3 regions of the Mesorhizobium sp. M0663 genome follow, and region 3 is predicted to be linked to each of the others. Evidence: predicted binding sites of a transcription regulator. Region 3 holds the regulator's gene; each other region holds the start of a gene.
The links. Region 3 encodes PhoB, which activates phosphate uptake and scavenging genes when phosphate is short. Its sites were predicted from a motif close to TGTCATNNANCTGTCAT; they were not measured.
Positions count from the first base shown of each region.

Region 1: ugpB (sn-glycerol-3-phosphate ABC transporter substrate-binding protein UgpB) is a predicted target of PhoB. The motif match lies at 2,459-2,475, and genes of this name have one in related genera.
Region 2: NKI54_RS25015 (inorganic phosphate transporter) is a predicted target of PhoB. The motif match lies at 1,482-1,498, and genes of this name have one in related genera.

Region 1 covers NZ_JAMYPX010000025.1:27,714-32,962, forward strand. Annotated here, with positions in the region: gene NKI54_RS28610 (bifunctional diguanylate cyclase/phosphodiesterase) at 1-2,241, opposite strand, end outside; gene ugpB (sn-glycerol-3-phosphate ABC transporter substrate-binding protein UgpB) at 2,538-3,848, shown strand; gene ugpA (sn-glycerol-3-phosphate ABC transporter permease UgpA) at 3,930-4,814, shown strand; gene ugpE (sn-glycerol-3-phosphate ABC transporter permease UgpE) at 4,823-5,249, shown strand, end outside.
Region 2 covers NZ_JAMYPX010000018.1:39,506-44,754, forward strand. Annotated here, with positions in the region: gene NKI54_RS25005 (efflux RND transporter periplasmic adaptor subunit) at 1-720, opposite strand, end outside; gene NKI54_RS25010 (TetR/AcrR family transcriptional regulator) at 871-1,407, shown strand; gene NKI54_RS25015 (inorganic phosphate transporter) at 1,552-3,156, shown strand; gene NKI54_RS25020 (transporter) at 3,243-4,268, shown strand; gene NKI54_RS25025 (carbonic anhydrase) at 4,435-5,079, shown strand; gene NKI54_RS25030 (nuclear transport factor 2 family protein) at 5,090-5,249, shown strand, end outside.
Region 3 covers NZ_JAMYPX010000005.1:104,685-109,933, reverse strand. Annotated here, with positions in the region: gene pstC (phosphate ABC transporter permease subunit PstC) at 1-574, shown strand, start outside; gene pstA (phosphate ABC transporter permease PstA) at 578-1,429, shown strand; gene pstB (phosphate ABC transporter ATP-binding protein PstB) at 1,426-2,229, shown strand; gene phoU (phosphate signaling complex protein PhoU) at 2,262-2,969, shown strand; gene phoB (phosphate regulon transcriptional regulator PhoB) at 2,986-3,675, shown strand; gene NKI54_RS12680 (ROK family protein) at 3,685-4,929, opposite strand; gene xylF (D-xylose ABC transporter substrate-binding protein) at 5,216-5,249, shown strand, end outside.

The DNA.
Region 1 (5,249 bases), on a different contig from region 3:
GCCTTCTGCCAGAACCGGTAGGCCGAGACCGCGTCCAAGCCCCAGCACGGCGCGAACGATCGCCGCGAACTGGGCGTTCTTGTCGACCGATTTGATGAACGACCCGTCGATCTTGATCTTGTCGAAGGGAAAGGCGCTGAGGTTGGACAGCGAAGAATAGCCGGTGCCAAAATCGTCCATCGCCACATGCACGCCAAGCGCCTTGACCTGCCTCAAGGTTGCCAGCGCGCGCGGCATGTCCTTCACCAGGGCCGTTTCGGTGATCTCCAGTTCGAGCCTGCCGGGGGCCAGGCCGGATCTCGTCAATGCGTCGTGCACCTTGCGGCTGAAGTTCGGATTGTGAAGTTGCACGGCGGAGACGTTGACGGCGACCATCAGCGGGTTTGTCCAGCGAACAGCATCGTTACAAGCCGTCGTCAGCACCCAGTCGCCGATCTGCGCGATAGCGCCACTGTCCTCGGCCACGGGGATGAAAACGGCCGGAGAAATGTCACCCCGCTCAGGGTGCTGCCAACGGACCAGGGCTTCGAAGCCGATCATCCTGCCGCCGCGGATCTCCTTCTGCGGCTGATAGACGAGGTGGAACTCCTTGCGGGCGATCGCCTGGCGCAATTCATGCTCCATCACGCGCTTGTCGCGGGCCGCGGTGCCCATGGCTGTCTCGAAAAACCGATAAGTGTCCCTGCCTTCGGTTTTGGCGCGATGGAGTGCCGTGTCGGCATGGCTGATCAGGCCGGCCTGGTCTTCGGCATCCAGCGGAAAGAAGGCGATGCCGATGCTGGCCGAGACGAGGCCGGAGCCGACCGAAACCCTGTTTTCCTCCCGGATCGCCGCCAGCAAGTCCTCGGCTATCCGGCCTGCGGCCAGGGGGTCGGGGAGGTTCGGAGCTATGATGGCAAATTCATCGCCGCCGAGACGCGCGAGCATCTGTCCGTGGCGCGGGATGCCGGAAATGCAGTGCGCCAGCTTCTGCAGCATAGCATCGCCGGCCCCGTGGCCATAGAGGTCGTTGACTTGCTTGAACCGGTCAAGGTCAAGCAGCAGGAGCGCCAGATGTCCATCCTTGCCGCCACGATCCATCGAGGCGAATTCTGCTTCCAGCCGGGAAGAAAAGCTCCGCCGATTGGCAAGCCCGGTAAGCGGATCGAAATGCGCGAGGCGGAGGATCTCTTGTTCTGCCTTCTTGCGCTCACGGATGTCGCGAACGGCAAGCACCGTATGAGGCCTGCCGCAGTAGGTGATTTTCCTGGCGATCAGCTCGACAGGAATTCTCGCCCCGTCGCTGCCCCTTAACTTCGCTTCCTGCGCCTGTTCGCCGAAGCCGGACATATCGGCTGCGCTCTGTCCGTCGAAAAGCTCGCCGAATTGCATCGTGTTCAGGGTGGCTGTCGCTGTTCCGGTCAGCTTCGCCATACTGTCATTGGCGCTGACAATGCGGGTGCCATCGCAAACGATCAGACCTTCCACCGCCGCATTGGCGAGATCGTGCATGCGATCGGCCTCGAGCTTCTGGCGGCGAAAGCGCAGGTCGATCCACAGCGCGGCACCCGATAGTACAAGGATTATCAGGCTGGCGACCGCTGCGGCAAAGGCCTGGGAAATGGGCTCGATGGAATGTTCGGATATTTCAATCGAGGAATCCGGAATGATCGACACCGCAGCCATCGCGATGAAATGCAAGCTGCAAATCGCCAGCGTCAAAAGCGCGGCGCCGCCGAAAGTCGCGAGCGCTGACGGACGGCGCAAGACGACAAGGAGCGCCAGTGCCGCGAGGGTCACGCCGGCCAGAAGCGATATCGCGACAAGGAGCAGGTTCCATACGACCCGGCCTTCGACCTCGAAAGCTGCCATGCCGATGTAGTGCATCGTCGCGATGGCGCCGCCCAGAATGGCGCCACCGACGAGGAAATGGTCGATGCCGCGGCGCAAGGTGGCGACCCACATCCCAAGCGCGGTCATGATAACGGCGGCGGCAAGCGAAAAGGCGGATAATCCCGGATTGTATGCGTTCGGTATTCGCGGCGTAAACGCGGTCATGGCGATGAAATGCGTCGCCCATATGCCGAACCCGGTCGAGGCTGCGGCGATCATCAGCCAGACAAGCCGGTTTCGCTCGGTCGATCGGCCGACATGCTTAAGGAGATTAACCGCTGAGAAGCAAGAAATTCCACAGACGAGTGCGGCAAGCGCAACCAGTCTCGGATCGTGCTGACTTACAATACAATTATAGACCCTCAGCATCCTGGTTCACTCGGTCTGCCAAAACTAACAGGGGAGGTGTGACTGATTAGCTCTTGGAGATTTTAACGAATGGTTAACCCGCGGGCCACGAGGCGGGTCTTTTCGGGGGAAACCCGACGCCGCTGCGCCGAAAAGACGGTGATGTGATTTCTGGCGCCCGGTTTCGGTAGCGAGTGCACTTTAGGAAGGAATGATGTTCATTGATCCGCAATAAAACCGTTGTCCGATTGTCATCAGCGCCACATATTGGCTTTGCGGAAGTGCCCCTTTCGCCAATGACAAACGGGAGATGAAACATGAAGTTCTTCGGCTTTGCGGCCGGTATCGCCGCCACCGTGACCCTGCTTTCCACCACCTCCGCCTTCGCCGTCACGCAGATCAGCTGGTGGCACGCCATGACCGGCGCCAACGCCGAGGTCGTCGCCAAGATCTCCAAGGATTTCAACGCCAGCCAGAGCGACTATGAGCTCGTTCCGGTGTTCAAGGGCACCTATCCGGAGACGCTGAATGCCGGCATCGCTGCCTTTCGTGCCGGGCAAGCGCCCGATATCCTCCAGGTGTTCGACGTCGGCACCGGCGTGATGATGGCGGCCGAGGGTGCGATAAAGCCGGTGGCCGATGTGATGACCGGCGCCGGGATGACTTTCGACAAGAGCCAGTATCTGCCCGGCATCGTCGGCTATTATTCGAAGCCGGACGGCACCATGCTATCGTTCCCCTACAACTCTTCCTCGCCGATCCTCTACTACAACAAGGACATCTTCCAGAAGGCAGGCCTCGACGTGAACAATCCGCCCAAGACGTGGAACGAGGTGTGGGAAGCTGCCAAGAAGATCAAGACGAGCGGCGCCGCCCCTTGCGGCTATACCTCGACCTGGCTGACCTGGATCCACCTGGAGAATTTCGCGGCGTGGAATGACGTGCCTTGGGCCACCCAGCAGAATGGCCTGGCTGGAGGTGATGTCGAACTCAAGATCAATGCGCCGATTTTCGTCAACCACTTCCAGGCGCTAGCTGACCTGGCCAAGGACGGCACGTTCAAATATGGCGGACGCACCTCCGAAGCCAAGCAGATATTCCTCGCCGGCGAATGCGGCATCTTCACCGAATCGTCGGGCGGCCTCGGCGATATCGTCAAGTCCGGCATGAACTATGGCATCGGCCAGCTTCCCTATGATACCGACGCCAAGGGCGCACCACAGAACACGACGCCGGGTGGTGCCAGCCTGTGGGTGTTCGGCAACAAGTCGGACGAGGAATACAAGGGCGTCGCGGCTTTCTTTGCCTATCTGTCCAAGACCGATGTGCAGGAATATCTGCACCAGAAGTCGGGATATTTGCCAGTGACGCTTGCGGCATACGAGGCGACTAAGAAATCAGGCTTCTATGACAAAAACCCCGGCCGCGAGACACCCATCCTGCAGATGACAGGCAAGGCGCCGACCGACAACTCGAAGGGCGTGCGCCTGCCGAATCTGCCGCAGGTGCGTGATATCCAGAATGAGGAGTTGGAGAAGATGCTGGCTGGCCAGCAAACCGCTCAGCAGGCGCTCGACAATGCGGTTGCGCGCGGCAACGCGGCGATCAAGGAAGCGCTGGAGAACTGACGGGATTATCTCGGTTAGTCGGTTGGAATATCGCCCACGCGGGCTCGCGTGGGCGACACCTGGATAGCGAGGGAAATCAGCCTGTCTCCACGCGTCGTCTTTCCCAACAAGATCCTGCCCTACCTGCTGGTGGCGCCACAACTCGCCATCACCCTGGTTTTCTTCTACTGGCCGGCCGGTCAGGCGCTTTACCAGTCGATGCTCAGGCAAGACCCGTTCGGGCTGAAGAGCAGGTTCGTCTGGTTTGCCAATTTCCGGAAGGTGCTGGCCGATCCGGCCTACCTCAACTCGATCAAGGTCACCGTAGTGTTCTCTCTTGCGACCGCGATCGTTGCCATGGTTGTGGCCCTGCTGCTCGCGGTCATGGCCGAGAAGGCCGTGCGCGGCAAAGGCCTCTACCGCACACTGTTGATATGGCCTTACGCCGTGGCGCCGGCGATTGCCGGCATGCTTTGGCTTTTCCTGTTCAATCCCTCGATCGGCTCGTTGGCCTATTTGCTGAGAAGCCTCGGCATCGTATGGGACCCGCTGCTCAACGGCACCCACGCCATGATCCTGCTGGTGTCGGCTGCTGCCTGGAAGCAGATCAGCTACAACTTCCTGTTCTTCGTCGCCGGCCTGCAGGCGGTGCCGAAAACGCTGATCGAAGCGGCGGCCATGGACGGCGCCGGCGAAACCAAGCGCTTCTGGACCATCGTCTTCCCGCTGCTTGCGCCGACAACCTTTTTCCTGCTGGTCGTCAACACCGTCTATGCCCTGTTCGACACGTTCGGCATCGTTCATGCCGTCACCGGCGGCGGGCCGGGCAAGACGACCGAGACGCTGGTCTACAAGGTCTACAATGACGGCTTCGTCAATCTGATCCTGGGCGATTCGGCGGCGCAGTCGGTCATCCTGATGGCCATCGTCATTGCGCTCACAGCGATCCAGTTCCGCTATGTGGAACGCAAAGTCCATTACGGCTGAGGGCAGCGATGATCGGCCAGTCCCCGCTCCGCACCTTCATCGCCCATGCCGTGCTCATCCTCGGCATATTGATCGTGGCTTTTCCGATCTACTACACCTTCGTTGCCTCGACGCACACGCTGCAAACGATCCTCAGGCCGCCCCTGCCGCTCTTGCCCGGCGACCAGCTATGGAACAATTACAGCGAGGCGCTGTTCGGCGGCATCGGTCGTATCGGCGGGGTCAGCGTCGGCAGGCTGCTCCTCAACACCACGATCATGGCGCTCGGCGTTGCGGTGGGAAAGATCTTCATCTCGATCCTGTCGGCCTACGCGATTGTGTTCTTTCGCTTTCCGCTGCGCATGACCTTCTTCTGGCTGATCTTCATCACCTTGATGCTTCCAGTCGAGGTGCGCATCCTGCCGACCTACAAGGTGATGGTCGATCTCGGCATGA
Region 2 (5,249 bases), on a different contig from region 3:
CGGATCGATACCGCGGATGCTGCCGGTGAACGGCATGTCGCCGCCGCCGACGCCCAACCGCACCGTCTGTCCGATCTTCAGCTGCGGAAGCTGCTGCTCCGGGACGGTGAAATCGACACGCATCGTGTCCATGTCCTGCAAGGTCACCACGGCGGTGCCGGGTGTGAGATACTGGCCAATGTCGATTTTCGGAATACCGACGGTACCCTTGAAAGGGGCCGTCAACTGCTTTTGGTCGAGCACCGCTTGCAGCTTGTTCACCTGCGCGGCGGAGACCGATGCTGCTGCCTGCGCTGTGTCGAGCGTAGCGTCGGTGCCGACCCCGCGCTTCTGCAGCTCAAGCGCGCGCATCAGCGTCGTCTGGTCGGAGGTGGCCTGCGCTTTCGATGCCACGAGGTCGGCCCGCTCGACTTCATCGTCGAGTTGCAGCAGCACGGCGTTGGCGGCGACCTTTTGATTGGCATGGAACAGGATGTCCTTGACGATGCCCGCGGTTTCGACGGTGAGGTCGACGCCCCGTACGGCACTGACAGTGCCGATCGCCTCGATGCCGGGCGTCCAGGACATCGGTTTGACGATGACCGTCGACACGGTCGCGGCCGGCGGCTTCATGGTGGCGAAGAACTGTTTGATCGCATTGTCGCGAAACAGGTTGAAGCCGACGATGCCGCCGCACACCAGCACGAGCAGAATGAAGGCGATGATGAAGCGCTTGATCACGAACAGTCCCCTCGGCCACGGCCCAGCATAACGGTCGGACGACCGGAACACATACCTGTGACTGGTCCCAATTTCAAATGACGGCGATCTTACTGTACCGTCTGGACGGTCTTGTCAATTCCGCCTAAGCTAATGAATGGGGAACCCTTGATGAAAGTCCGCAGAGCAAATTCGCGCGAGAAGATTCTCGCCGCCGCCGCCGCCGTGGCGCGCGAGACGGGTCCTGGCAGCCTGTCGCTGGATGCGGTCGCCAGCCGTGCCGGCGTGTCGAAGGGTGGTCTTCTCTACAATTTCCCGACCAAGGCGAAATTGATGCAGGCGCTGGTAGAGGATTACCTGCGCGCCTTCGAGCAGGCCCTGGAGTCCGCCCGCACGGCCGGCGTCAACGGCGAAAGCCCGCTTGCAACTTATATCAAGCTGTCGGCCGAGCATGCCGAGGAATCGAAACCGTCGGCATCCTGGATATTTTCGGCGATTGCCGAGGATCCCGATTTCCTGACCCCGATAAAATCGTTCAGGCGGCAGCTGTTCGAGCGGCTGAAGCAGGAAACGCCGAACCTCAAGGCGCTGCTGGTCTGCTATCTCGCCATCGAAGGGCTTCGCAGCATGAACCTGTTCGGTTCGGACATTCTCTCCGCCGAAGAGCGCCGGCTGCTGATATCGACCCTGCTGGAGATCGCGGAATAGTCTAGGAATGCGCTGGCCGGGTTCAACTGCCTCGGTCGCGTCGATCGCCCGTTGCGTCAACCCAAAGTGCCTGCCGTCACACAGGCTTCATCGTGCCGACATAGCGTCCTCCCATTCTTTGCTGCAACGCAGGAGGAGTGGGGTGTGGTCGATATTGTTTCAAGCGAGGCAGGAATTCCAAGGCCGGAGCATCCGCTTGACCGGCCAAACGACACCGGTAAATGGTTTCTGCCGGCCTTTGCCGTCATCATTCTGGGCGGCCTTGCCTATGTCGGCTACGCGCTCAGCCAGGACCTGACCAGCACCATCGCGGTGCCGTGGATCCTGCTTGGGCTGGCGCTGCTGATCGCGCTCGGCTTCGAATTCGTCAACGGTTTTCACGACACTGCCAATGCGGTGGCAACGGTGATCTACACGCATTCCATGCCGGCCGAGCTTGCAGTGATGTGGTCCGGCTTCTTCAATTTCCTCGGCGTGCTCACCGCCAGCGGAGCAGTCGCCTTCGGCATCATTTCGCTGTTGCCGGTCGAGTTGATCCTTCAGGTCGGATCGAGCGCGGGGCTGGCCATGGTCTTCGCGCTGCTGGTCGCGGCGATCATGTGGAATCTCGGAACCTGGTATCTCGGCCTGCCTGCCTCGAGCTCGCACACACTGATCGGTTCGATCATCGGCGTCGGTCTCGCCAACCAGTTCATGGCCCCGGCCGGCTCCGTCACCAGCGGCGTCGACTGGTCGCAGGCGTCCAATGTCGGCCTGTCGCTCCTGATCTCGCCGCTGGTCGGTTTTGGCCTGGCTGCACTGCTGCTTCTGGTGATGAAGCTGCTGGTCAGGAACCGCGAGCTCTACGAGGCGCCCAAGTCGAGCGCGCCGCCGCCGCTGTGGATTCGGGCGCTGCTTATTTTCACCTGCACCGGCGTCAGCTTTGCCCACGGCTCCAATGACGGGCAAAAGGGCATGGGCCTCATCATGCTCATCCTGATCGGCGTCGTGCCGACCGCCTTCGCGCTCAACCGCACACCGGACGTGAACTATCTCGAAGCTTACAAATCGGCGGCGACGCAAGTCGAAACGGTACTCGGCAAATACGTCAAGCCCGGCGTCGTCGTGACTGACGCGGCGACCGCGGTCGGCGACGCCGTTCGCACCAAGACCTGGAAGGACGAGACCACGCCTGCCCTGCAGAGCTTCATCCACGACACCAGCGCCATGTTGTCGCCCTATCCGTCCGTGGAAAAGCTGCCGACAACGCTGGTCAGCAACGCCCGCAACAACATCTATCTTATCGGTGAAGCGCTGAAGCTGATCGACAAGAAGAAGCTGCTGCCGATGGAGGCAGACGACCTGAAGGCGGTGACGACCTACCATAAGGCGGTCGACAACGCGACGAAGTTCATCCCGCTCTGGGTCAAGGTCGCCATCGCGCTGGCGCTCGGCCTCGGCACCATGGTCGGCTGGAAGCGCATCGTCGTCACCGTCGGCGAGAAGATCGGCAAAAGCCATTTGACCTACGGTCAGGGTGCGTCCGCCGAGCTTGTCGCGATGGCGACGATCGCATCGGCCGACTATCTCGGCCTGCCGGTCTCAACCACCCATGTGCTGTCCTCGGGCGTTGCCGGCACCATGGCGGCGAACGGCTCGGGCCTGCAATGGTCGACGGTGCGCAACATGCTGATGGCCTGGATACTGACCCTTCCGGTCTCCATCTGTCTTGCCTTCGTGTTGTTCGTCATCTTCCGCCAGGTGTTCTGAGCGGGGGCAGGGTTTGACCAGAATGTCGCGGCACCGGCCCCGGCGCCGCCCTGATCACCTGAACGTGCATCGTTTCGGCGGCGGCCATGAATGACGCATCGCATCTGACATTGCTTGCCGCGGACGACCAGCATCATGCTCCCGGGCTGGTCTGGGCCTATCATGCCGCTCCCGGCAAAGCTCCCGAACCGCTGGCGCCCCGAGACATAGAGGCCGCGCTGGCCTCAGCGGGCGGCTGGGTCTGGCTGCATGTCGACCTTGTCGACCGGCGCGCCCATTCCTGGGTCAGCCATGCCTGCGCGCTGCCGGCGTCGGCTCATGCAATCCTCGAAGGACATGAGGACAGCCTAGTGCTGGCGCATGAGAATGGCGTCGTCCACGGCATTTCGGCCGATCTGCATGGCGAGATCACCCATCAGTCGACGACCATCGGCAGATTGCATTTTGCGGTCTCGGAACGGCTGCTGGTCACCGGCCGCCGGCATCCGCTGGCGGCAGTGGAGGAAGTGCACACGGCCCTTGCCGCGGGGCTGCGGCCGGCCACGGCATTCGAGCTGTTCGAAATGCTAGTCATGGCTTTTTGCAAGACCACCAGCCTGCGGCTCGCCGCGGCAACGAAGCGGCTGGATGCAGTCGAGGATCATCTCGTGACCGAGCGGCTTGCCGACGAAAAACGGCAGCTGAAGGATGTGCGCCGCCTTGCCGTATCCCTGCATCGGCCGATCTCGGCCCTGGCAGCGCTTTTCCAGGACGAAGACCGTTCCGCCTGGAACCTTTCCGCCGGCGCACATGAAGTTCTGCGCCGGCTTGCTGCGCGCCTTGAACGGCTCGACCGCGAGGTCGTCATGATCAACGACCGGGCAAGGCTGCTGCAGGAGGAGCTTGCGGCTGAGCTTGCCGACGAATCGAACCGTAGCCTCAAGGCGCTGGCGGTGATGAGCGCGCTGCTTTTGCCAGGAACCCTGATCGTCGGCATTTTCGGCATGAACACAGGCGGACTGCCATTTGCCGAGAGTCCCAGCGGCTTCTTCCTGGCGATGCTGCTGGCGGTTGGCGCGACCGGCCTGTTCTACTGGCTCCTACTGCGCGCCGGCGCCAATCTGCGGTTCTGAGGCCGATTAATGGCGGCGTTCGTTCACCTGTGTCAAAATACGGGCTGCCACCTCGAAACCACGCCATCCCGCCTTCCGAAAATCGGTTCCGATTTTCAGGCCGATGCGCTAGAGCCTTTCGGGATTGAACCGTGCCTTTAACCCGGAAAGGCTCCCACCGCTGCCCATGCCCCATCTTCCCGAGCATCTTCTCACCGGCTACCGCAATTTCATGAATGGCCGCTATCTCACCGAGAGCGGGCGTTATCGCTCGCTGGCGCGAGAGGGCCAGGCACCGGAAACGATGATCGTCGCCTGCTGCGATTCCCGTGCCGCGCCCGAAGCGATCTTCGATGCCGGGCCGGGCGAGCTGTTCGTGCTGCGCAATGTCGGCAATCTAGTGCCGCCCTATGCGCCAGACGATCAGTTCCACTCGACATCGGCGGCGCTCGAATTTGCGGTGCAGAGCCTCAAGGTCAAGAACATCGTGGTGATGGGCCACGGCCGCTGCGGCGGCATCCGCGCAGCGCTCGACACCACGGCCGCCCCATTGTCGCCGGGCGATTTCATCGGCAAATGGATGAGCCTGATCGCGCCGGCGGCCGAGACCGTGTCGTCGAGCACCTTCATGACGGCGACCGAGCGCCAGACGGCGCTGGAGCGCATCTCGATCCGCTATTCCATTGCCAATCTGCGCACCTTTCCTTGCGTCTCGATCCTCGAAGGCAAGGGGCGGCTATCGCTGCACGGCGCCTGGTTCGACATCTCGACCGGCGAGCTTTGGGTGATGAACAAGGACACCGGCGATTTCGAGCGGCCGGAGATGGAGTAGGAGACAAGGCATGACGCGACTTCGGGACGCGTTCGCGGCTGCGGCACTGCTGTGCTCGGCAGATTTCGCCCGTGCCGACGATAGCGCGATCATCGATCGCTGGTATTCGGCACTGCTCGTCGCCGACCGCAGCGAATTGTCGGACCTGCTCGCCGACAACGTCCGCATCA
Region 3 (5,249 bases):
CGGCATCTGGGGCCTGTTCGTGTTCGCGCCGTTCCTGCAGACGGCGATACAGCCCTTCATCATCAACGTCTTCCACGGCGTGCCGGGACTATCCAGCCTTTTCGCCGGCCCTCCTTACGGCATCGGCCTTCTGACCTCGGCGCTGATCCTTGCCATCATGGTGCTGCCCTTCATCACCTCGATCACCAAAGACGTCTTCGATACGGTGCCGGCGGTGCTGAAGGAATCGGCCTATGGCATCGGTTGCACGACCTGGGAAGTGACCCGGCGCGTGGTCATTCCCTATACCCGCATCGGCATCATGGGCGGCGTCATGCTTGGCCTGGGCCGGGCGCTCGGCGAGACCATGGCGGTGACCTTCGTCATCGGCAACGCCCACCGCATCAGTGCCTCCCTGTTCGCGCCGGGCACGACGATCTCGGCGACCATCGCCAATGAATTCACCGAGGCCGACGGCGACCTCTACACCTCCTCGCTGGTGGCGCTCGGCCTGATCCTCTTCGCCATCACCTTCCTGATCCTTGCCGCCGCCCGCTATATGCTGATGCGGATCGACGCCCGTACGGGAGCCTGACCGATGTCGACATCCTCATCGCTCCACAGCCGCCGCAAAGCCAGGAATTCGGTGATGATGGCGCTTTGCGTCGTCGCCGCCGGCATCGGGCTTGCCTGGCTGGCGCTCATTCTCGGCGCACTGGTCTATAAGGGCACAGCCGGGCTTTCGCTCGCGGTCTTCACCGAGATGACGCCACCACCGGGCGAGGCCGGCGGCCTGCTCAATGCCATCGCGGGCAGCCTGCTGATGACGATCATCGCCGTTGTCGTCGGCACGCCGATCGGCGTGCTGGCGGGAACCTACATGGCCGAGTATGGACGCTTTTCGCGCATCACCACCGTCGTCCGCTTCATCAACGACATCCTGTTGTCGGCGCCGTCGATCATCATCGGCTTGTTTGTCTATGAGCTGATGGTGCGGCCAATGGGACATTTCTCGGCCATTGCCGGCGCCGTTGCGCTTGCCATCCTGGTCATTCCGGTGGTCGTGCGCACCACTGAAGACATGCTCAACCTGGTGCCGAACGCGTTGCGTGAAGCCGGTGCCGCGATCGGCGCGCCACGCTGGGTGGTGATCCGTTCGGTCGCCTACCGCGCCGCATTGTCCGGCATCGTCACCGGCATATTGCTGGCGATAGCACGCATTTCCGGCGAGACGGCGCCGCTGCTCTTCACCGCGCTCAACAACCAGTTCTGGAGCAGCAATATCAACGCGCCGATGGCCAGCCTGCCGGTGACCATCTTCCAGTTCGCTCTCAGCCCTTACGAGGAATGGCAGCAACTGGCGTGGACCGGCGCACTCATAATCACCCTGACGGTTCTGGGCTTGAGCATCCTCGCCCGCAGCCTTACCGGACGCAGAGAGGACAGATGACACAGATGTTGTCCCCAGACATGACGATGGCCGAAACGGTCGCCGAGAAGACGAAGATCGAGGTCAAGAATCTCAACTTCTACTACGGCCAGAGCAAGGCGCTGAAGGACATCAGCCTGTCGCTGCCTGAGCGCAGTGTCACGGCCTTCATCGGCCCTTCGGGCTGCGGGAAATCGACGCTGCTGCGTGTGTTCAACCGCATCTATGAGCTCTACCCAAAACAGATGGCCGAGGGCCAGGTGCTGCTCGACGGCAAGAACATTCTCGACCGGTCGCAGGATCTCAACCTCCTCAGGACCAAGATCGGCATGGTGTTCCAGAAGCCGACGCCGTTCCCGATGTCGATCTACGAGAACATCGCCTTCGGCGTCAGGCTCTACGAGAACCTCGGCAAGTCCGAGATGGACGGCCGCGTCGAACAGGCGTTGAAGCGCGCCGCGCTGTGGAGCGAGGTCAAGGACAAGCTCAACGCCAGCGGCTTGAGCCTATCTGGCGGCCAGCAGCAGCGGCTCTGTATCGCCCGCACCGTGGCCGTGAAGCCGGAAGTCATTCTGCTCGACGAACCGGCTTCGGCCCTCGACCCGCTGTCGACTGCCAAGATCGAGGAACTGATCGACGAATTGCAAGCCGACTACACGATCGTCATCGTCACCCACAACATGCAGCAGGCGGCGCGCGTGTCGCGCCAGACCGCCTTCATGTATCTGGGTGAACTGGTCGAGTTCGACCGGACCGAGAAGATCTTCACGTCGCCCCGCGAGAAGCGCACGCAGGACTACATCACTGGCCGCTTCGGCTGAGCCGTTCCGATCATGCATATGAGGACAGGACCATGGGCGAACACACAGTCGCTTCTTTCGACGAGGATCTCGAGCAGATCAGCAAGCTGATCCGCGACATGGCCGACCTCGCCGGTTCGATGGTCGGCGGGGCGACCAAGGCCCTGTTGAATTCCGACAACGTGCTGGCGCAACGCGTCGTTTCCGACGACGCCATCATGGATGCGCGTCAACGCGAACTGGACGACCGCGCCATAACCCTGATCGCCAAACGCCAGCCGATGGCCCACGATCTTCGCCATGTGGTCGGAGCGATCCGCATGGCGGGCGACCTCGAACGCATCGGCGATCTTGCCAAGAATATCGCCAAGCGCGTGAGTGCGGTCGGCCTCAGCGCCACGCCGCGGGACCTGTCGCATTCCATCGACGCGATGGCGCAGCTGGTTCTCATCCAGGTGCAGGGTGTCATCGAGGAATATGCTGCAGGCGATGCGGCCGCGTTGGCCAAGCTGCGTGCCGCCGACGAGCGCATCGACGTCAAATACACGTCCGTGTTCCGCGAGCTCTTGACCTACATGATGGAAGATCCGCGCAACATCACCGCTTGCACGCACCTGCTGTTCTGCGCCAAGAATCTGGAGCGGATCGGCGACCATGTCACCAACATCGCCGAAAATGCGTATTATGTGCTGACCGGCGAGCAATTGCCGGTCAATCGTCCGAAGCAGGACGAAACGACAATGTCCGCACCGGTGACATGATGGGGGTGCCCAGCCGATGATCGCACCACGCATAATGGTGGTGGAGGACGAGGAGCCGTTGGGTGTGCTGCTCCGCTACAATCTCGAATCCGAAGGCTACCAGGTCGAGGTGGTGACACGCGGCGACGAAGCCGAGATCCGTTTGCAGGAGAATGTGCCCGACCTTTTGGTGCTCGACTGGATGATACCAGCGGTTTCCGGCATCGAGCTCTGTCGTCGGTTGCGGGTGCGCCCCGAAACCGAGCGGCTGCCGATCATCATGCTGACCGCGCGCGGCGAGGAGAGCGACCGGGTGCGCGGTCTTTCGACCGGCGCCGACGACTATCTGGTCAAACCGTTTTCGACACCGGAATTCATGGCCAGGGTCAAGGCGCTGCTGCGGCGCGCCAAGCCGGAAGTGCTGTCCAGCGTGCTGAAGGTCGGCGACATCGTGCTCGATCGCGAATCGCACAGGGTCTATCGCAAGAAGAGCGAAATCAGGCTCGGGCCGACCGAATTCCGGCTGCTCGAGTTCATGATGCGGCATCCGGGCCGTGTCTTCTCGCGCAGCCAGTTACTCGATAATGTCTGGGGCGAGACAATCTACATCGACGAACGCACCGTCGACGTGCATGTCGGGCGGCTGCGCAAAGCCGTCAACAACGGCCGGATGCCGGATGTCATCCGCACCATCCGCGGTGCCGGCTATGCGATCAGGGAAGATTGACCCGCCTGGTCAGGCTACGTTCTTTCTGACGCTGGGCCTCATTTGCGCGCCCGGCGCGAAAATCTCCTGGTCGACGAAGCTTAACGCCCGCATCGCGCAGCCTTCGCGGATCAGCGGCAATTCGTTCGGCTCTGTATCGAAGGAGATCGAGCCTGAATGCTGGCCGCCGGCGGTCTGGGCGATTGCCTTCCGCAAGGCCGGCTCGATCAGATCGAAGGCGGCGGCACTGGCGCCGACCATCGCGACCGGTGCCGGATCGATCAGCGCGAACAGCGAGCCGAGACCGAAACCCAGCGCTTCGCCGGCCTTGCGGTAGGCCTCGCGTTCCGGCCCATCTTTCTCGCGCGCCTGGGCCGCCAGTGCTCGCATGTCGGCGTCGCTGACGTCGGCGACCGGTTCGCTGTCTTCGCTCATCTGCCTGGCGTTGCGCCAGATGGCGTAGTTGCCGGCATAGGCCTCGATGCAGCCGCGCCGCCCGCAACGGCAGAGCGCGCCGCCCGGACGATGGATCATGTGGCCAAATTCGCCGCCCGAGGAATGCGTCCCGGTGAACAGTTCGCCCTTCAGCACCAGCCCCATGCCGATGCCATGCGAAAGCAGGATGGCGATGAAGTCGTCGCGATAGCGATCCGGATTGCGCCAGCGCAAAGCCACCGCCATCATGTTGCAGTCGTTCTCCACCGTTGCCGGGATGCCGAATTCGTCCTCCAGCATGTCGGCAAAGGCGATGTCGGTCTGCGGCGTGATCGGCGACCACAGCATGGCGCGTGCAGGGGAGTCGGTAATGCCCTGAATCGCCAGGGCGATGCGGGCGACACTGCGGACGTCAAGGTCTGGATCCTGCAGCCGGCGCCGGACGATGGCCATGCATTCACGGATCAGCTCGTCGCGCGGCATGGTCAGCGTGTCCAGCCGGCGCTGTTCCTCGGCGACCACCTGTCCCGTATAGTCGATAATGGCGGCCGACAGGAAATTCAGCGACAACACCACGGTCAGCACCGCCGCCGCTTCCGGGTTGAGGGCGAGGCCGACCTGCGGACGACCGCGTTTCAACGAAACGGGCTCGCTTGCCTTGCTCTCGGCGAGGATGCCTTCCCGTATCAGGTCGGAAGAGATCGCCGATATGGTCGAATGACTGAGGCCGGTGGTAGCTGCGATCTCAGTACGCGATGGCTGGCCGGCCCGGCGCACCGCCGAGATCACCATCGCCCGGTTGCGCCGGCGCAAATCGTCATGGCGGATTCCGACCGACATTGTTTTGCTTTCCTCCCGGTTGCCGCGGCCGCTCATGAACCGGAAGCCGTCGGTAATGTCCGACAAATAGTGTCGGATGCAGGCAAATAGTGTCAGATGCAGGTGGCGCTGTCATCGTTTATTCCGACGCTCGAAAAAACTCGCAGAGTCATCAAAATCCATCAGAATCGATGTTGACAGCAGCCGGAGATCGGGCCAGTATTTTTTCGAGGCTCGAAAAAATTAGAGCTTCTAAGCTGGTCTTTGAGCCAATTGGTCACGCCGTACGCGGCGCAGGGAGGATATGATGAAGAAATTCACGACCGCCATTCTGGCGGGTG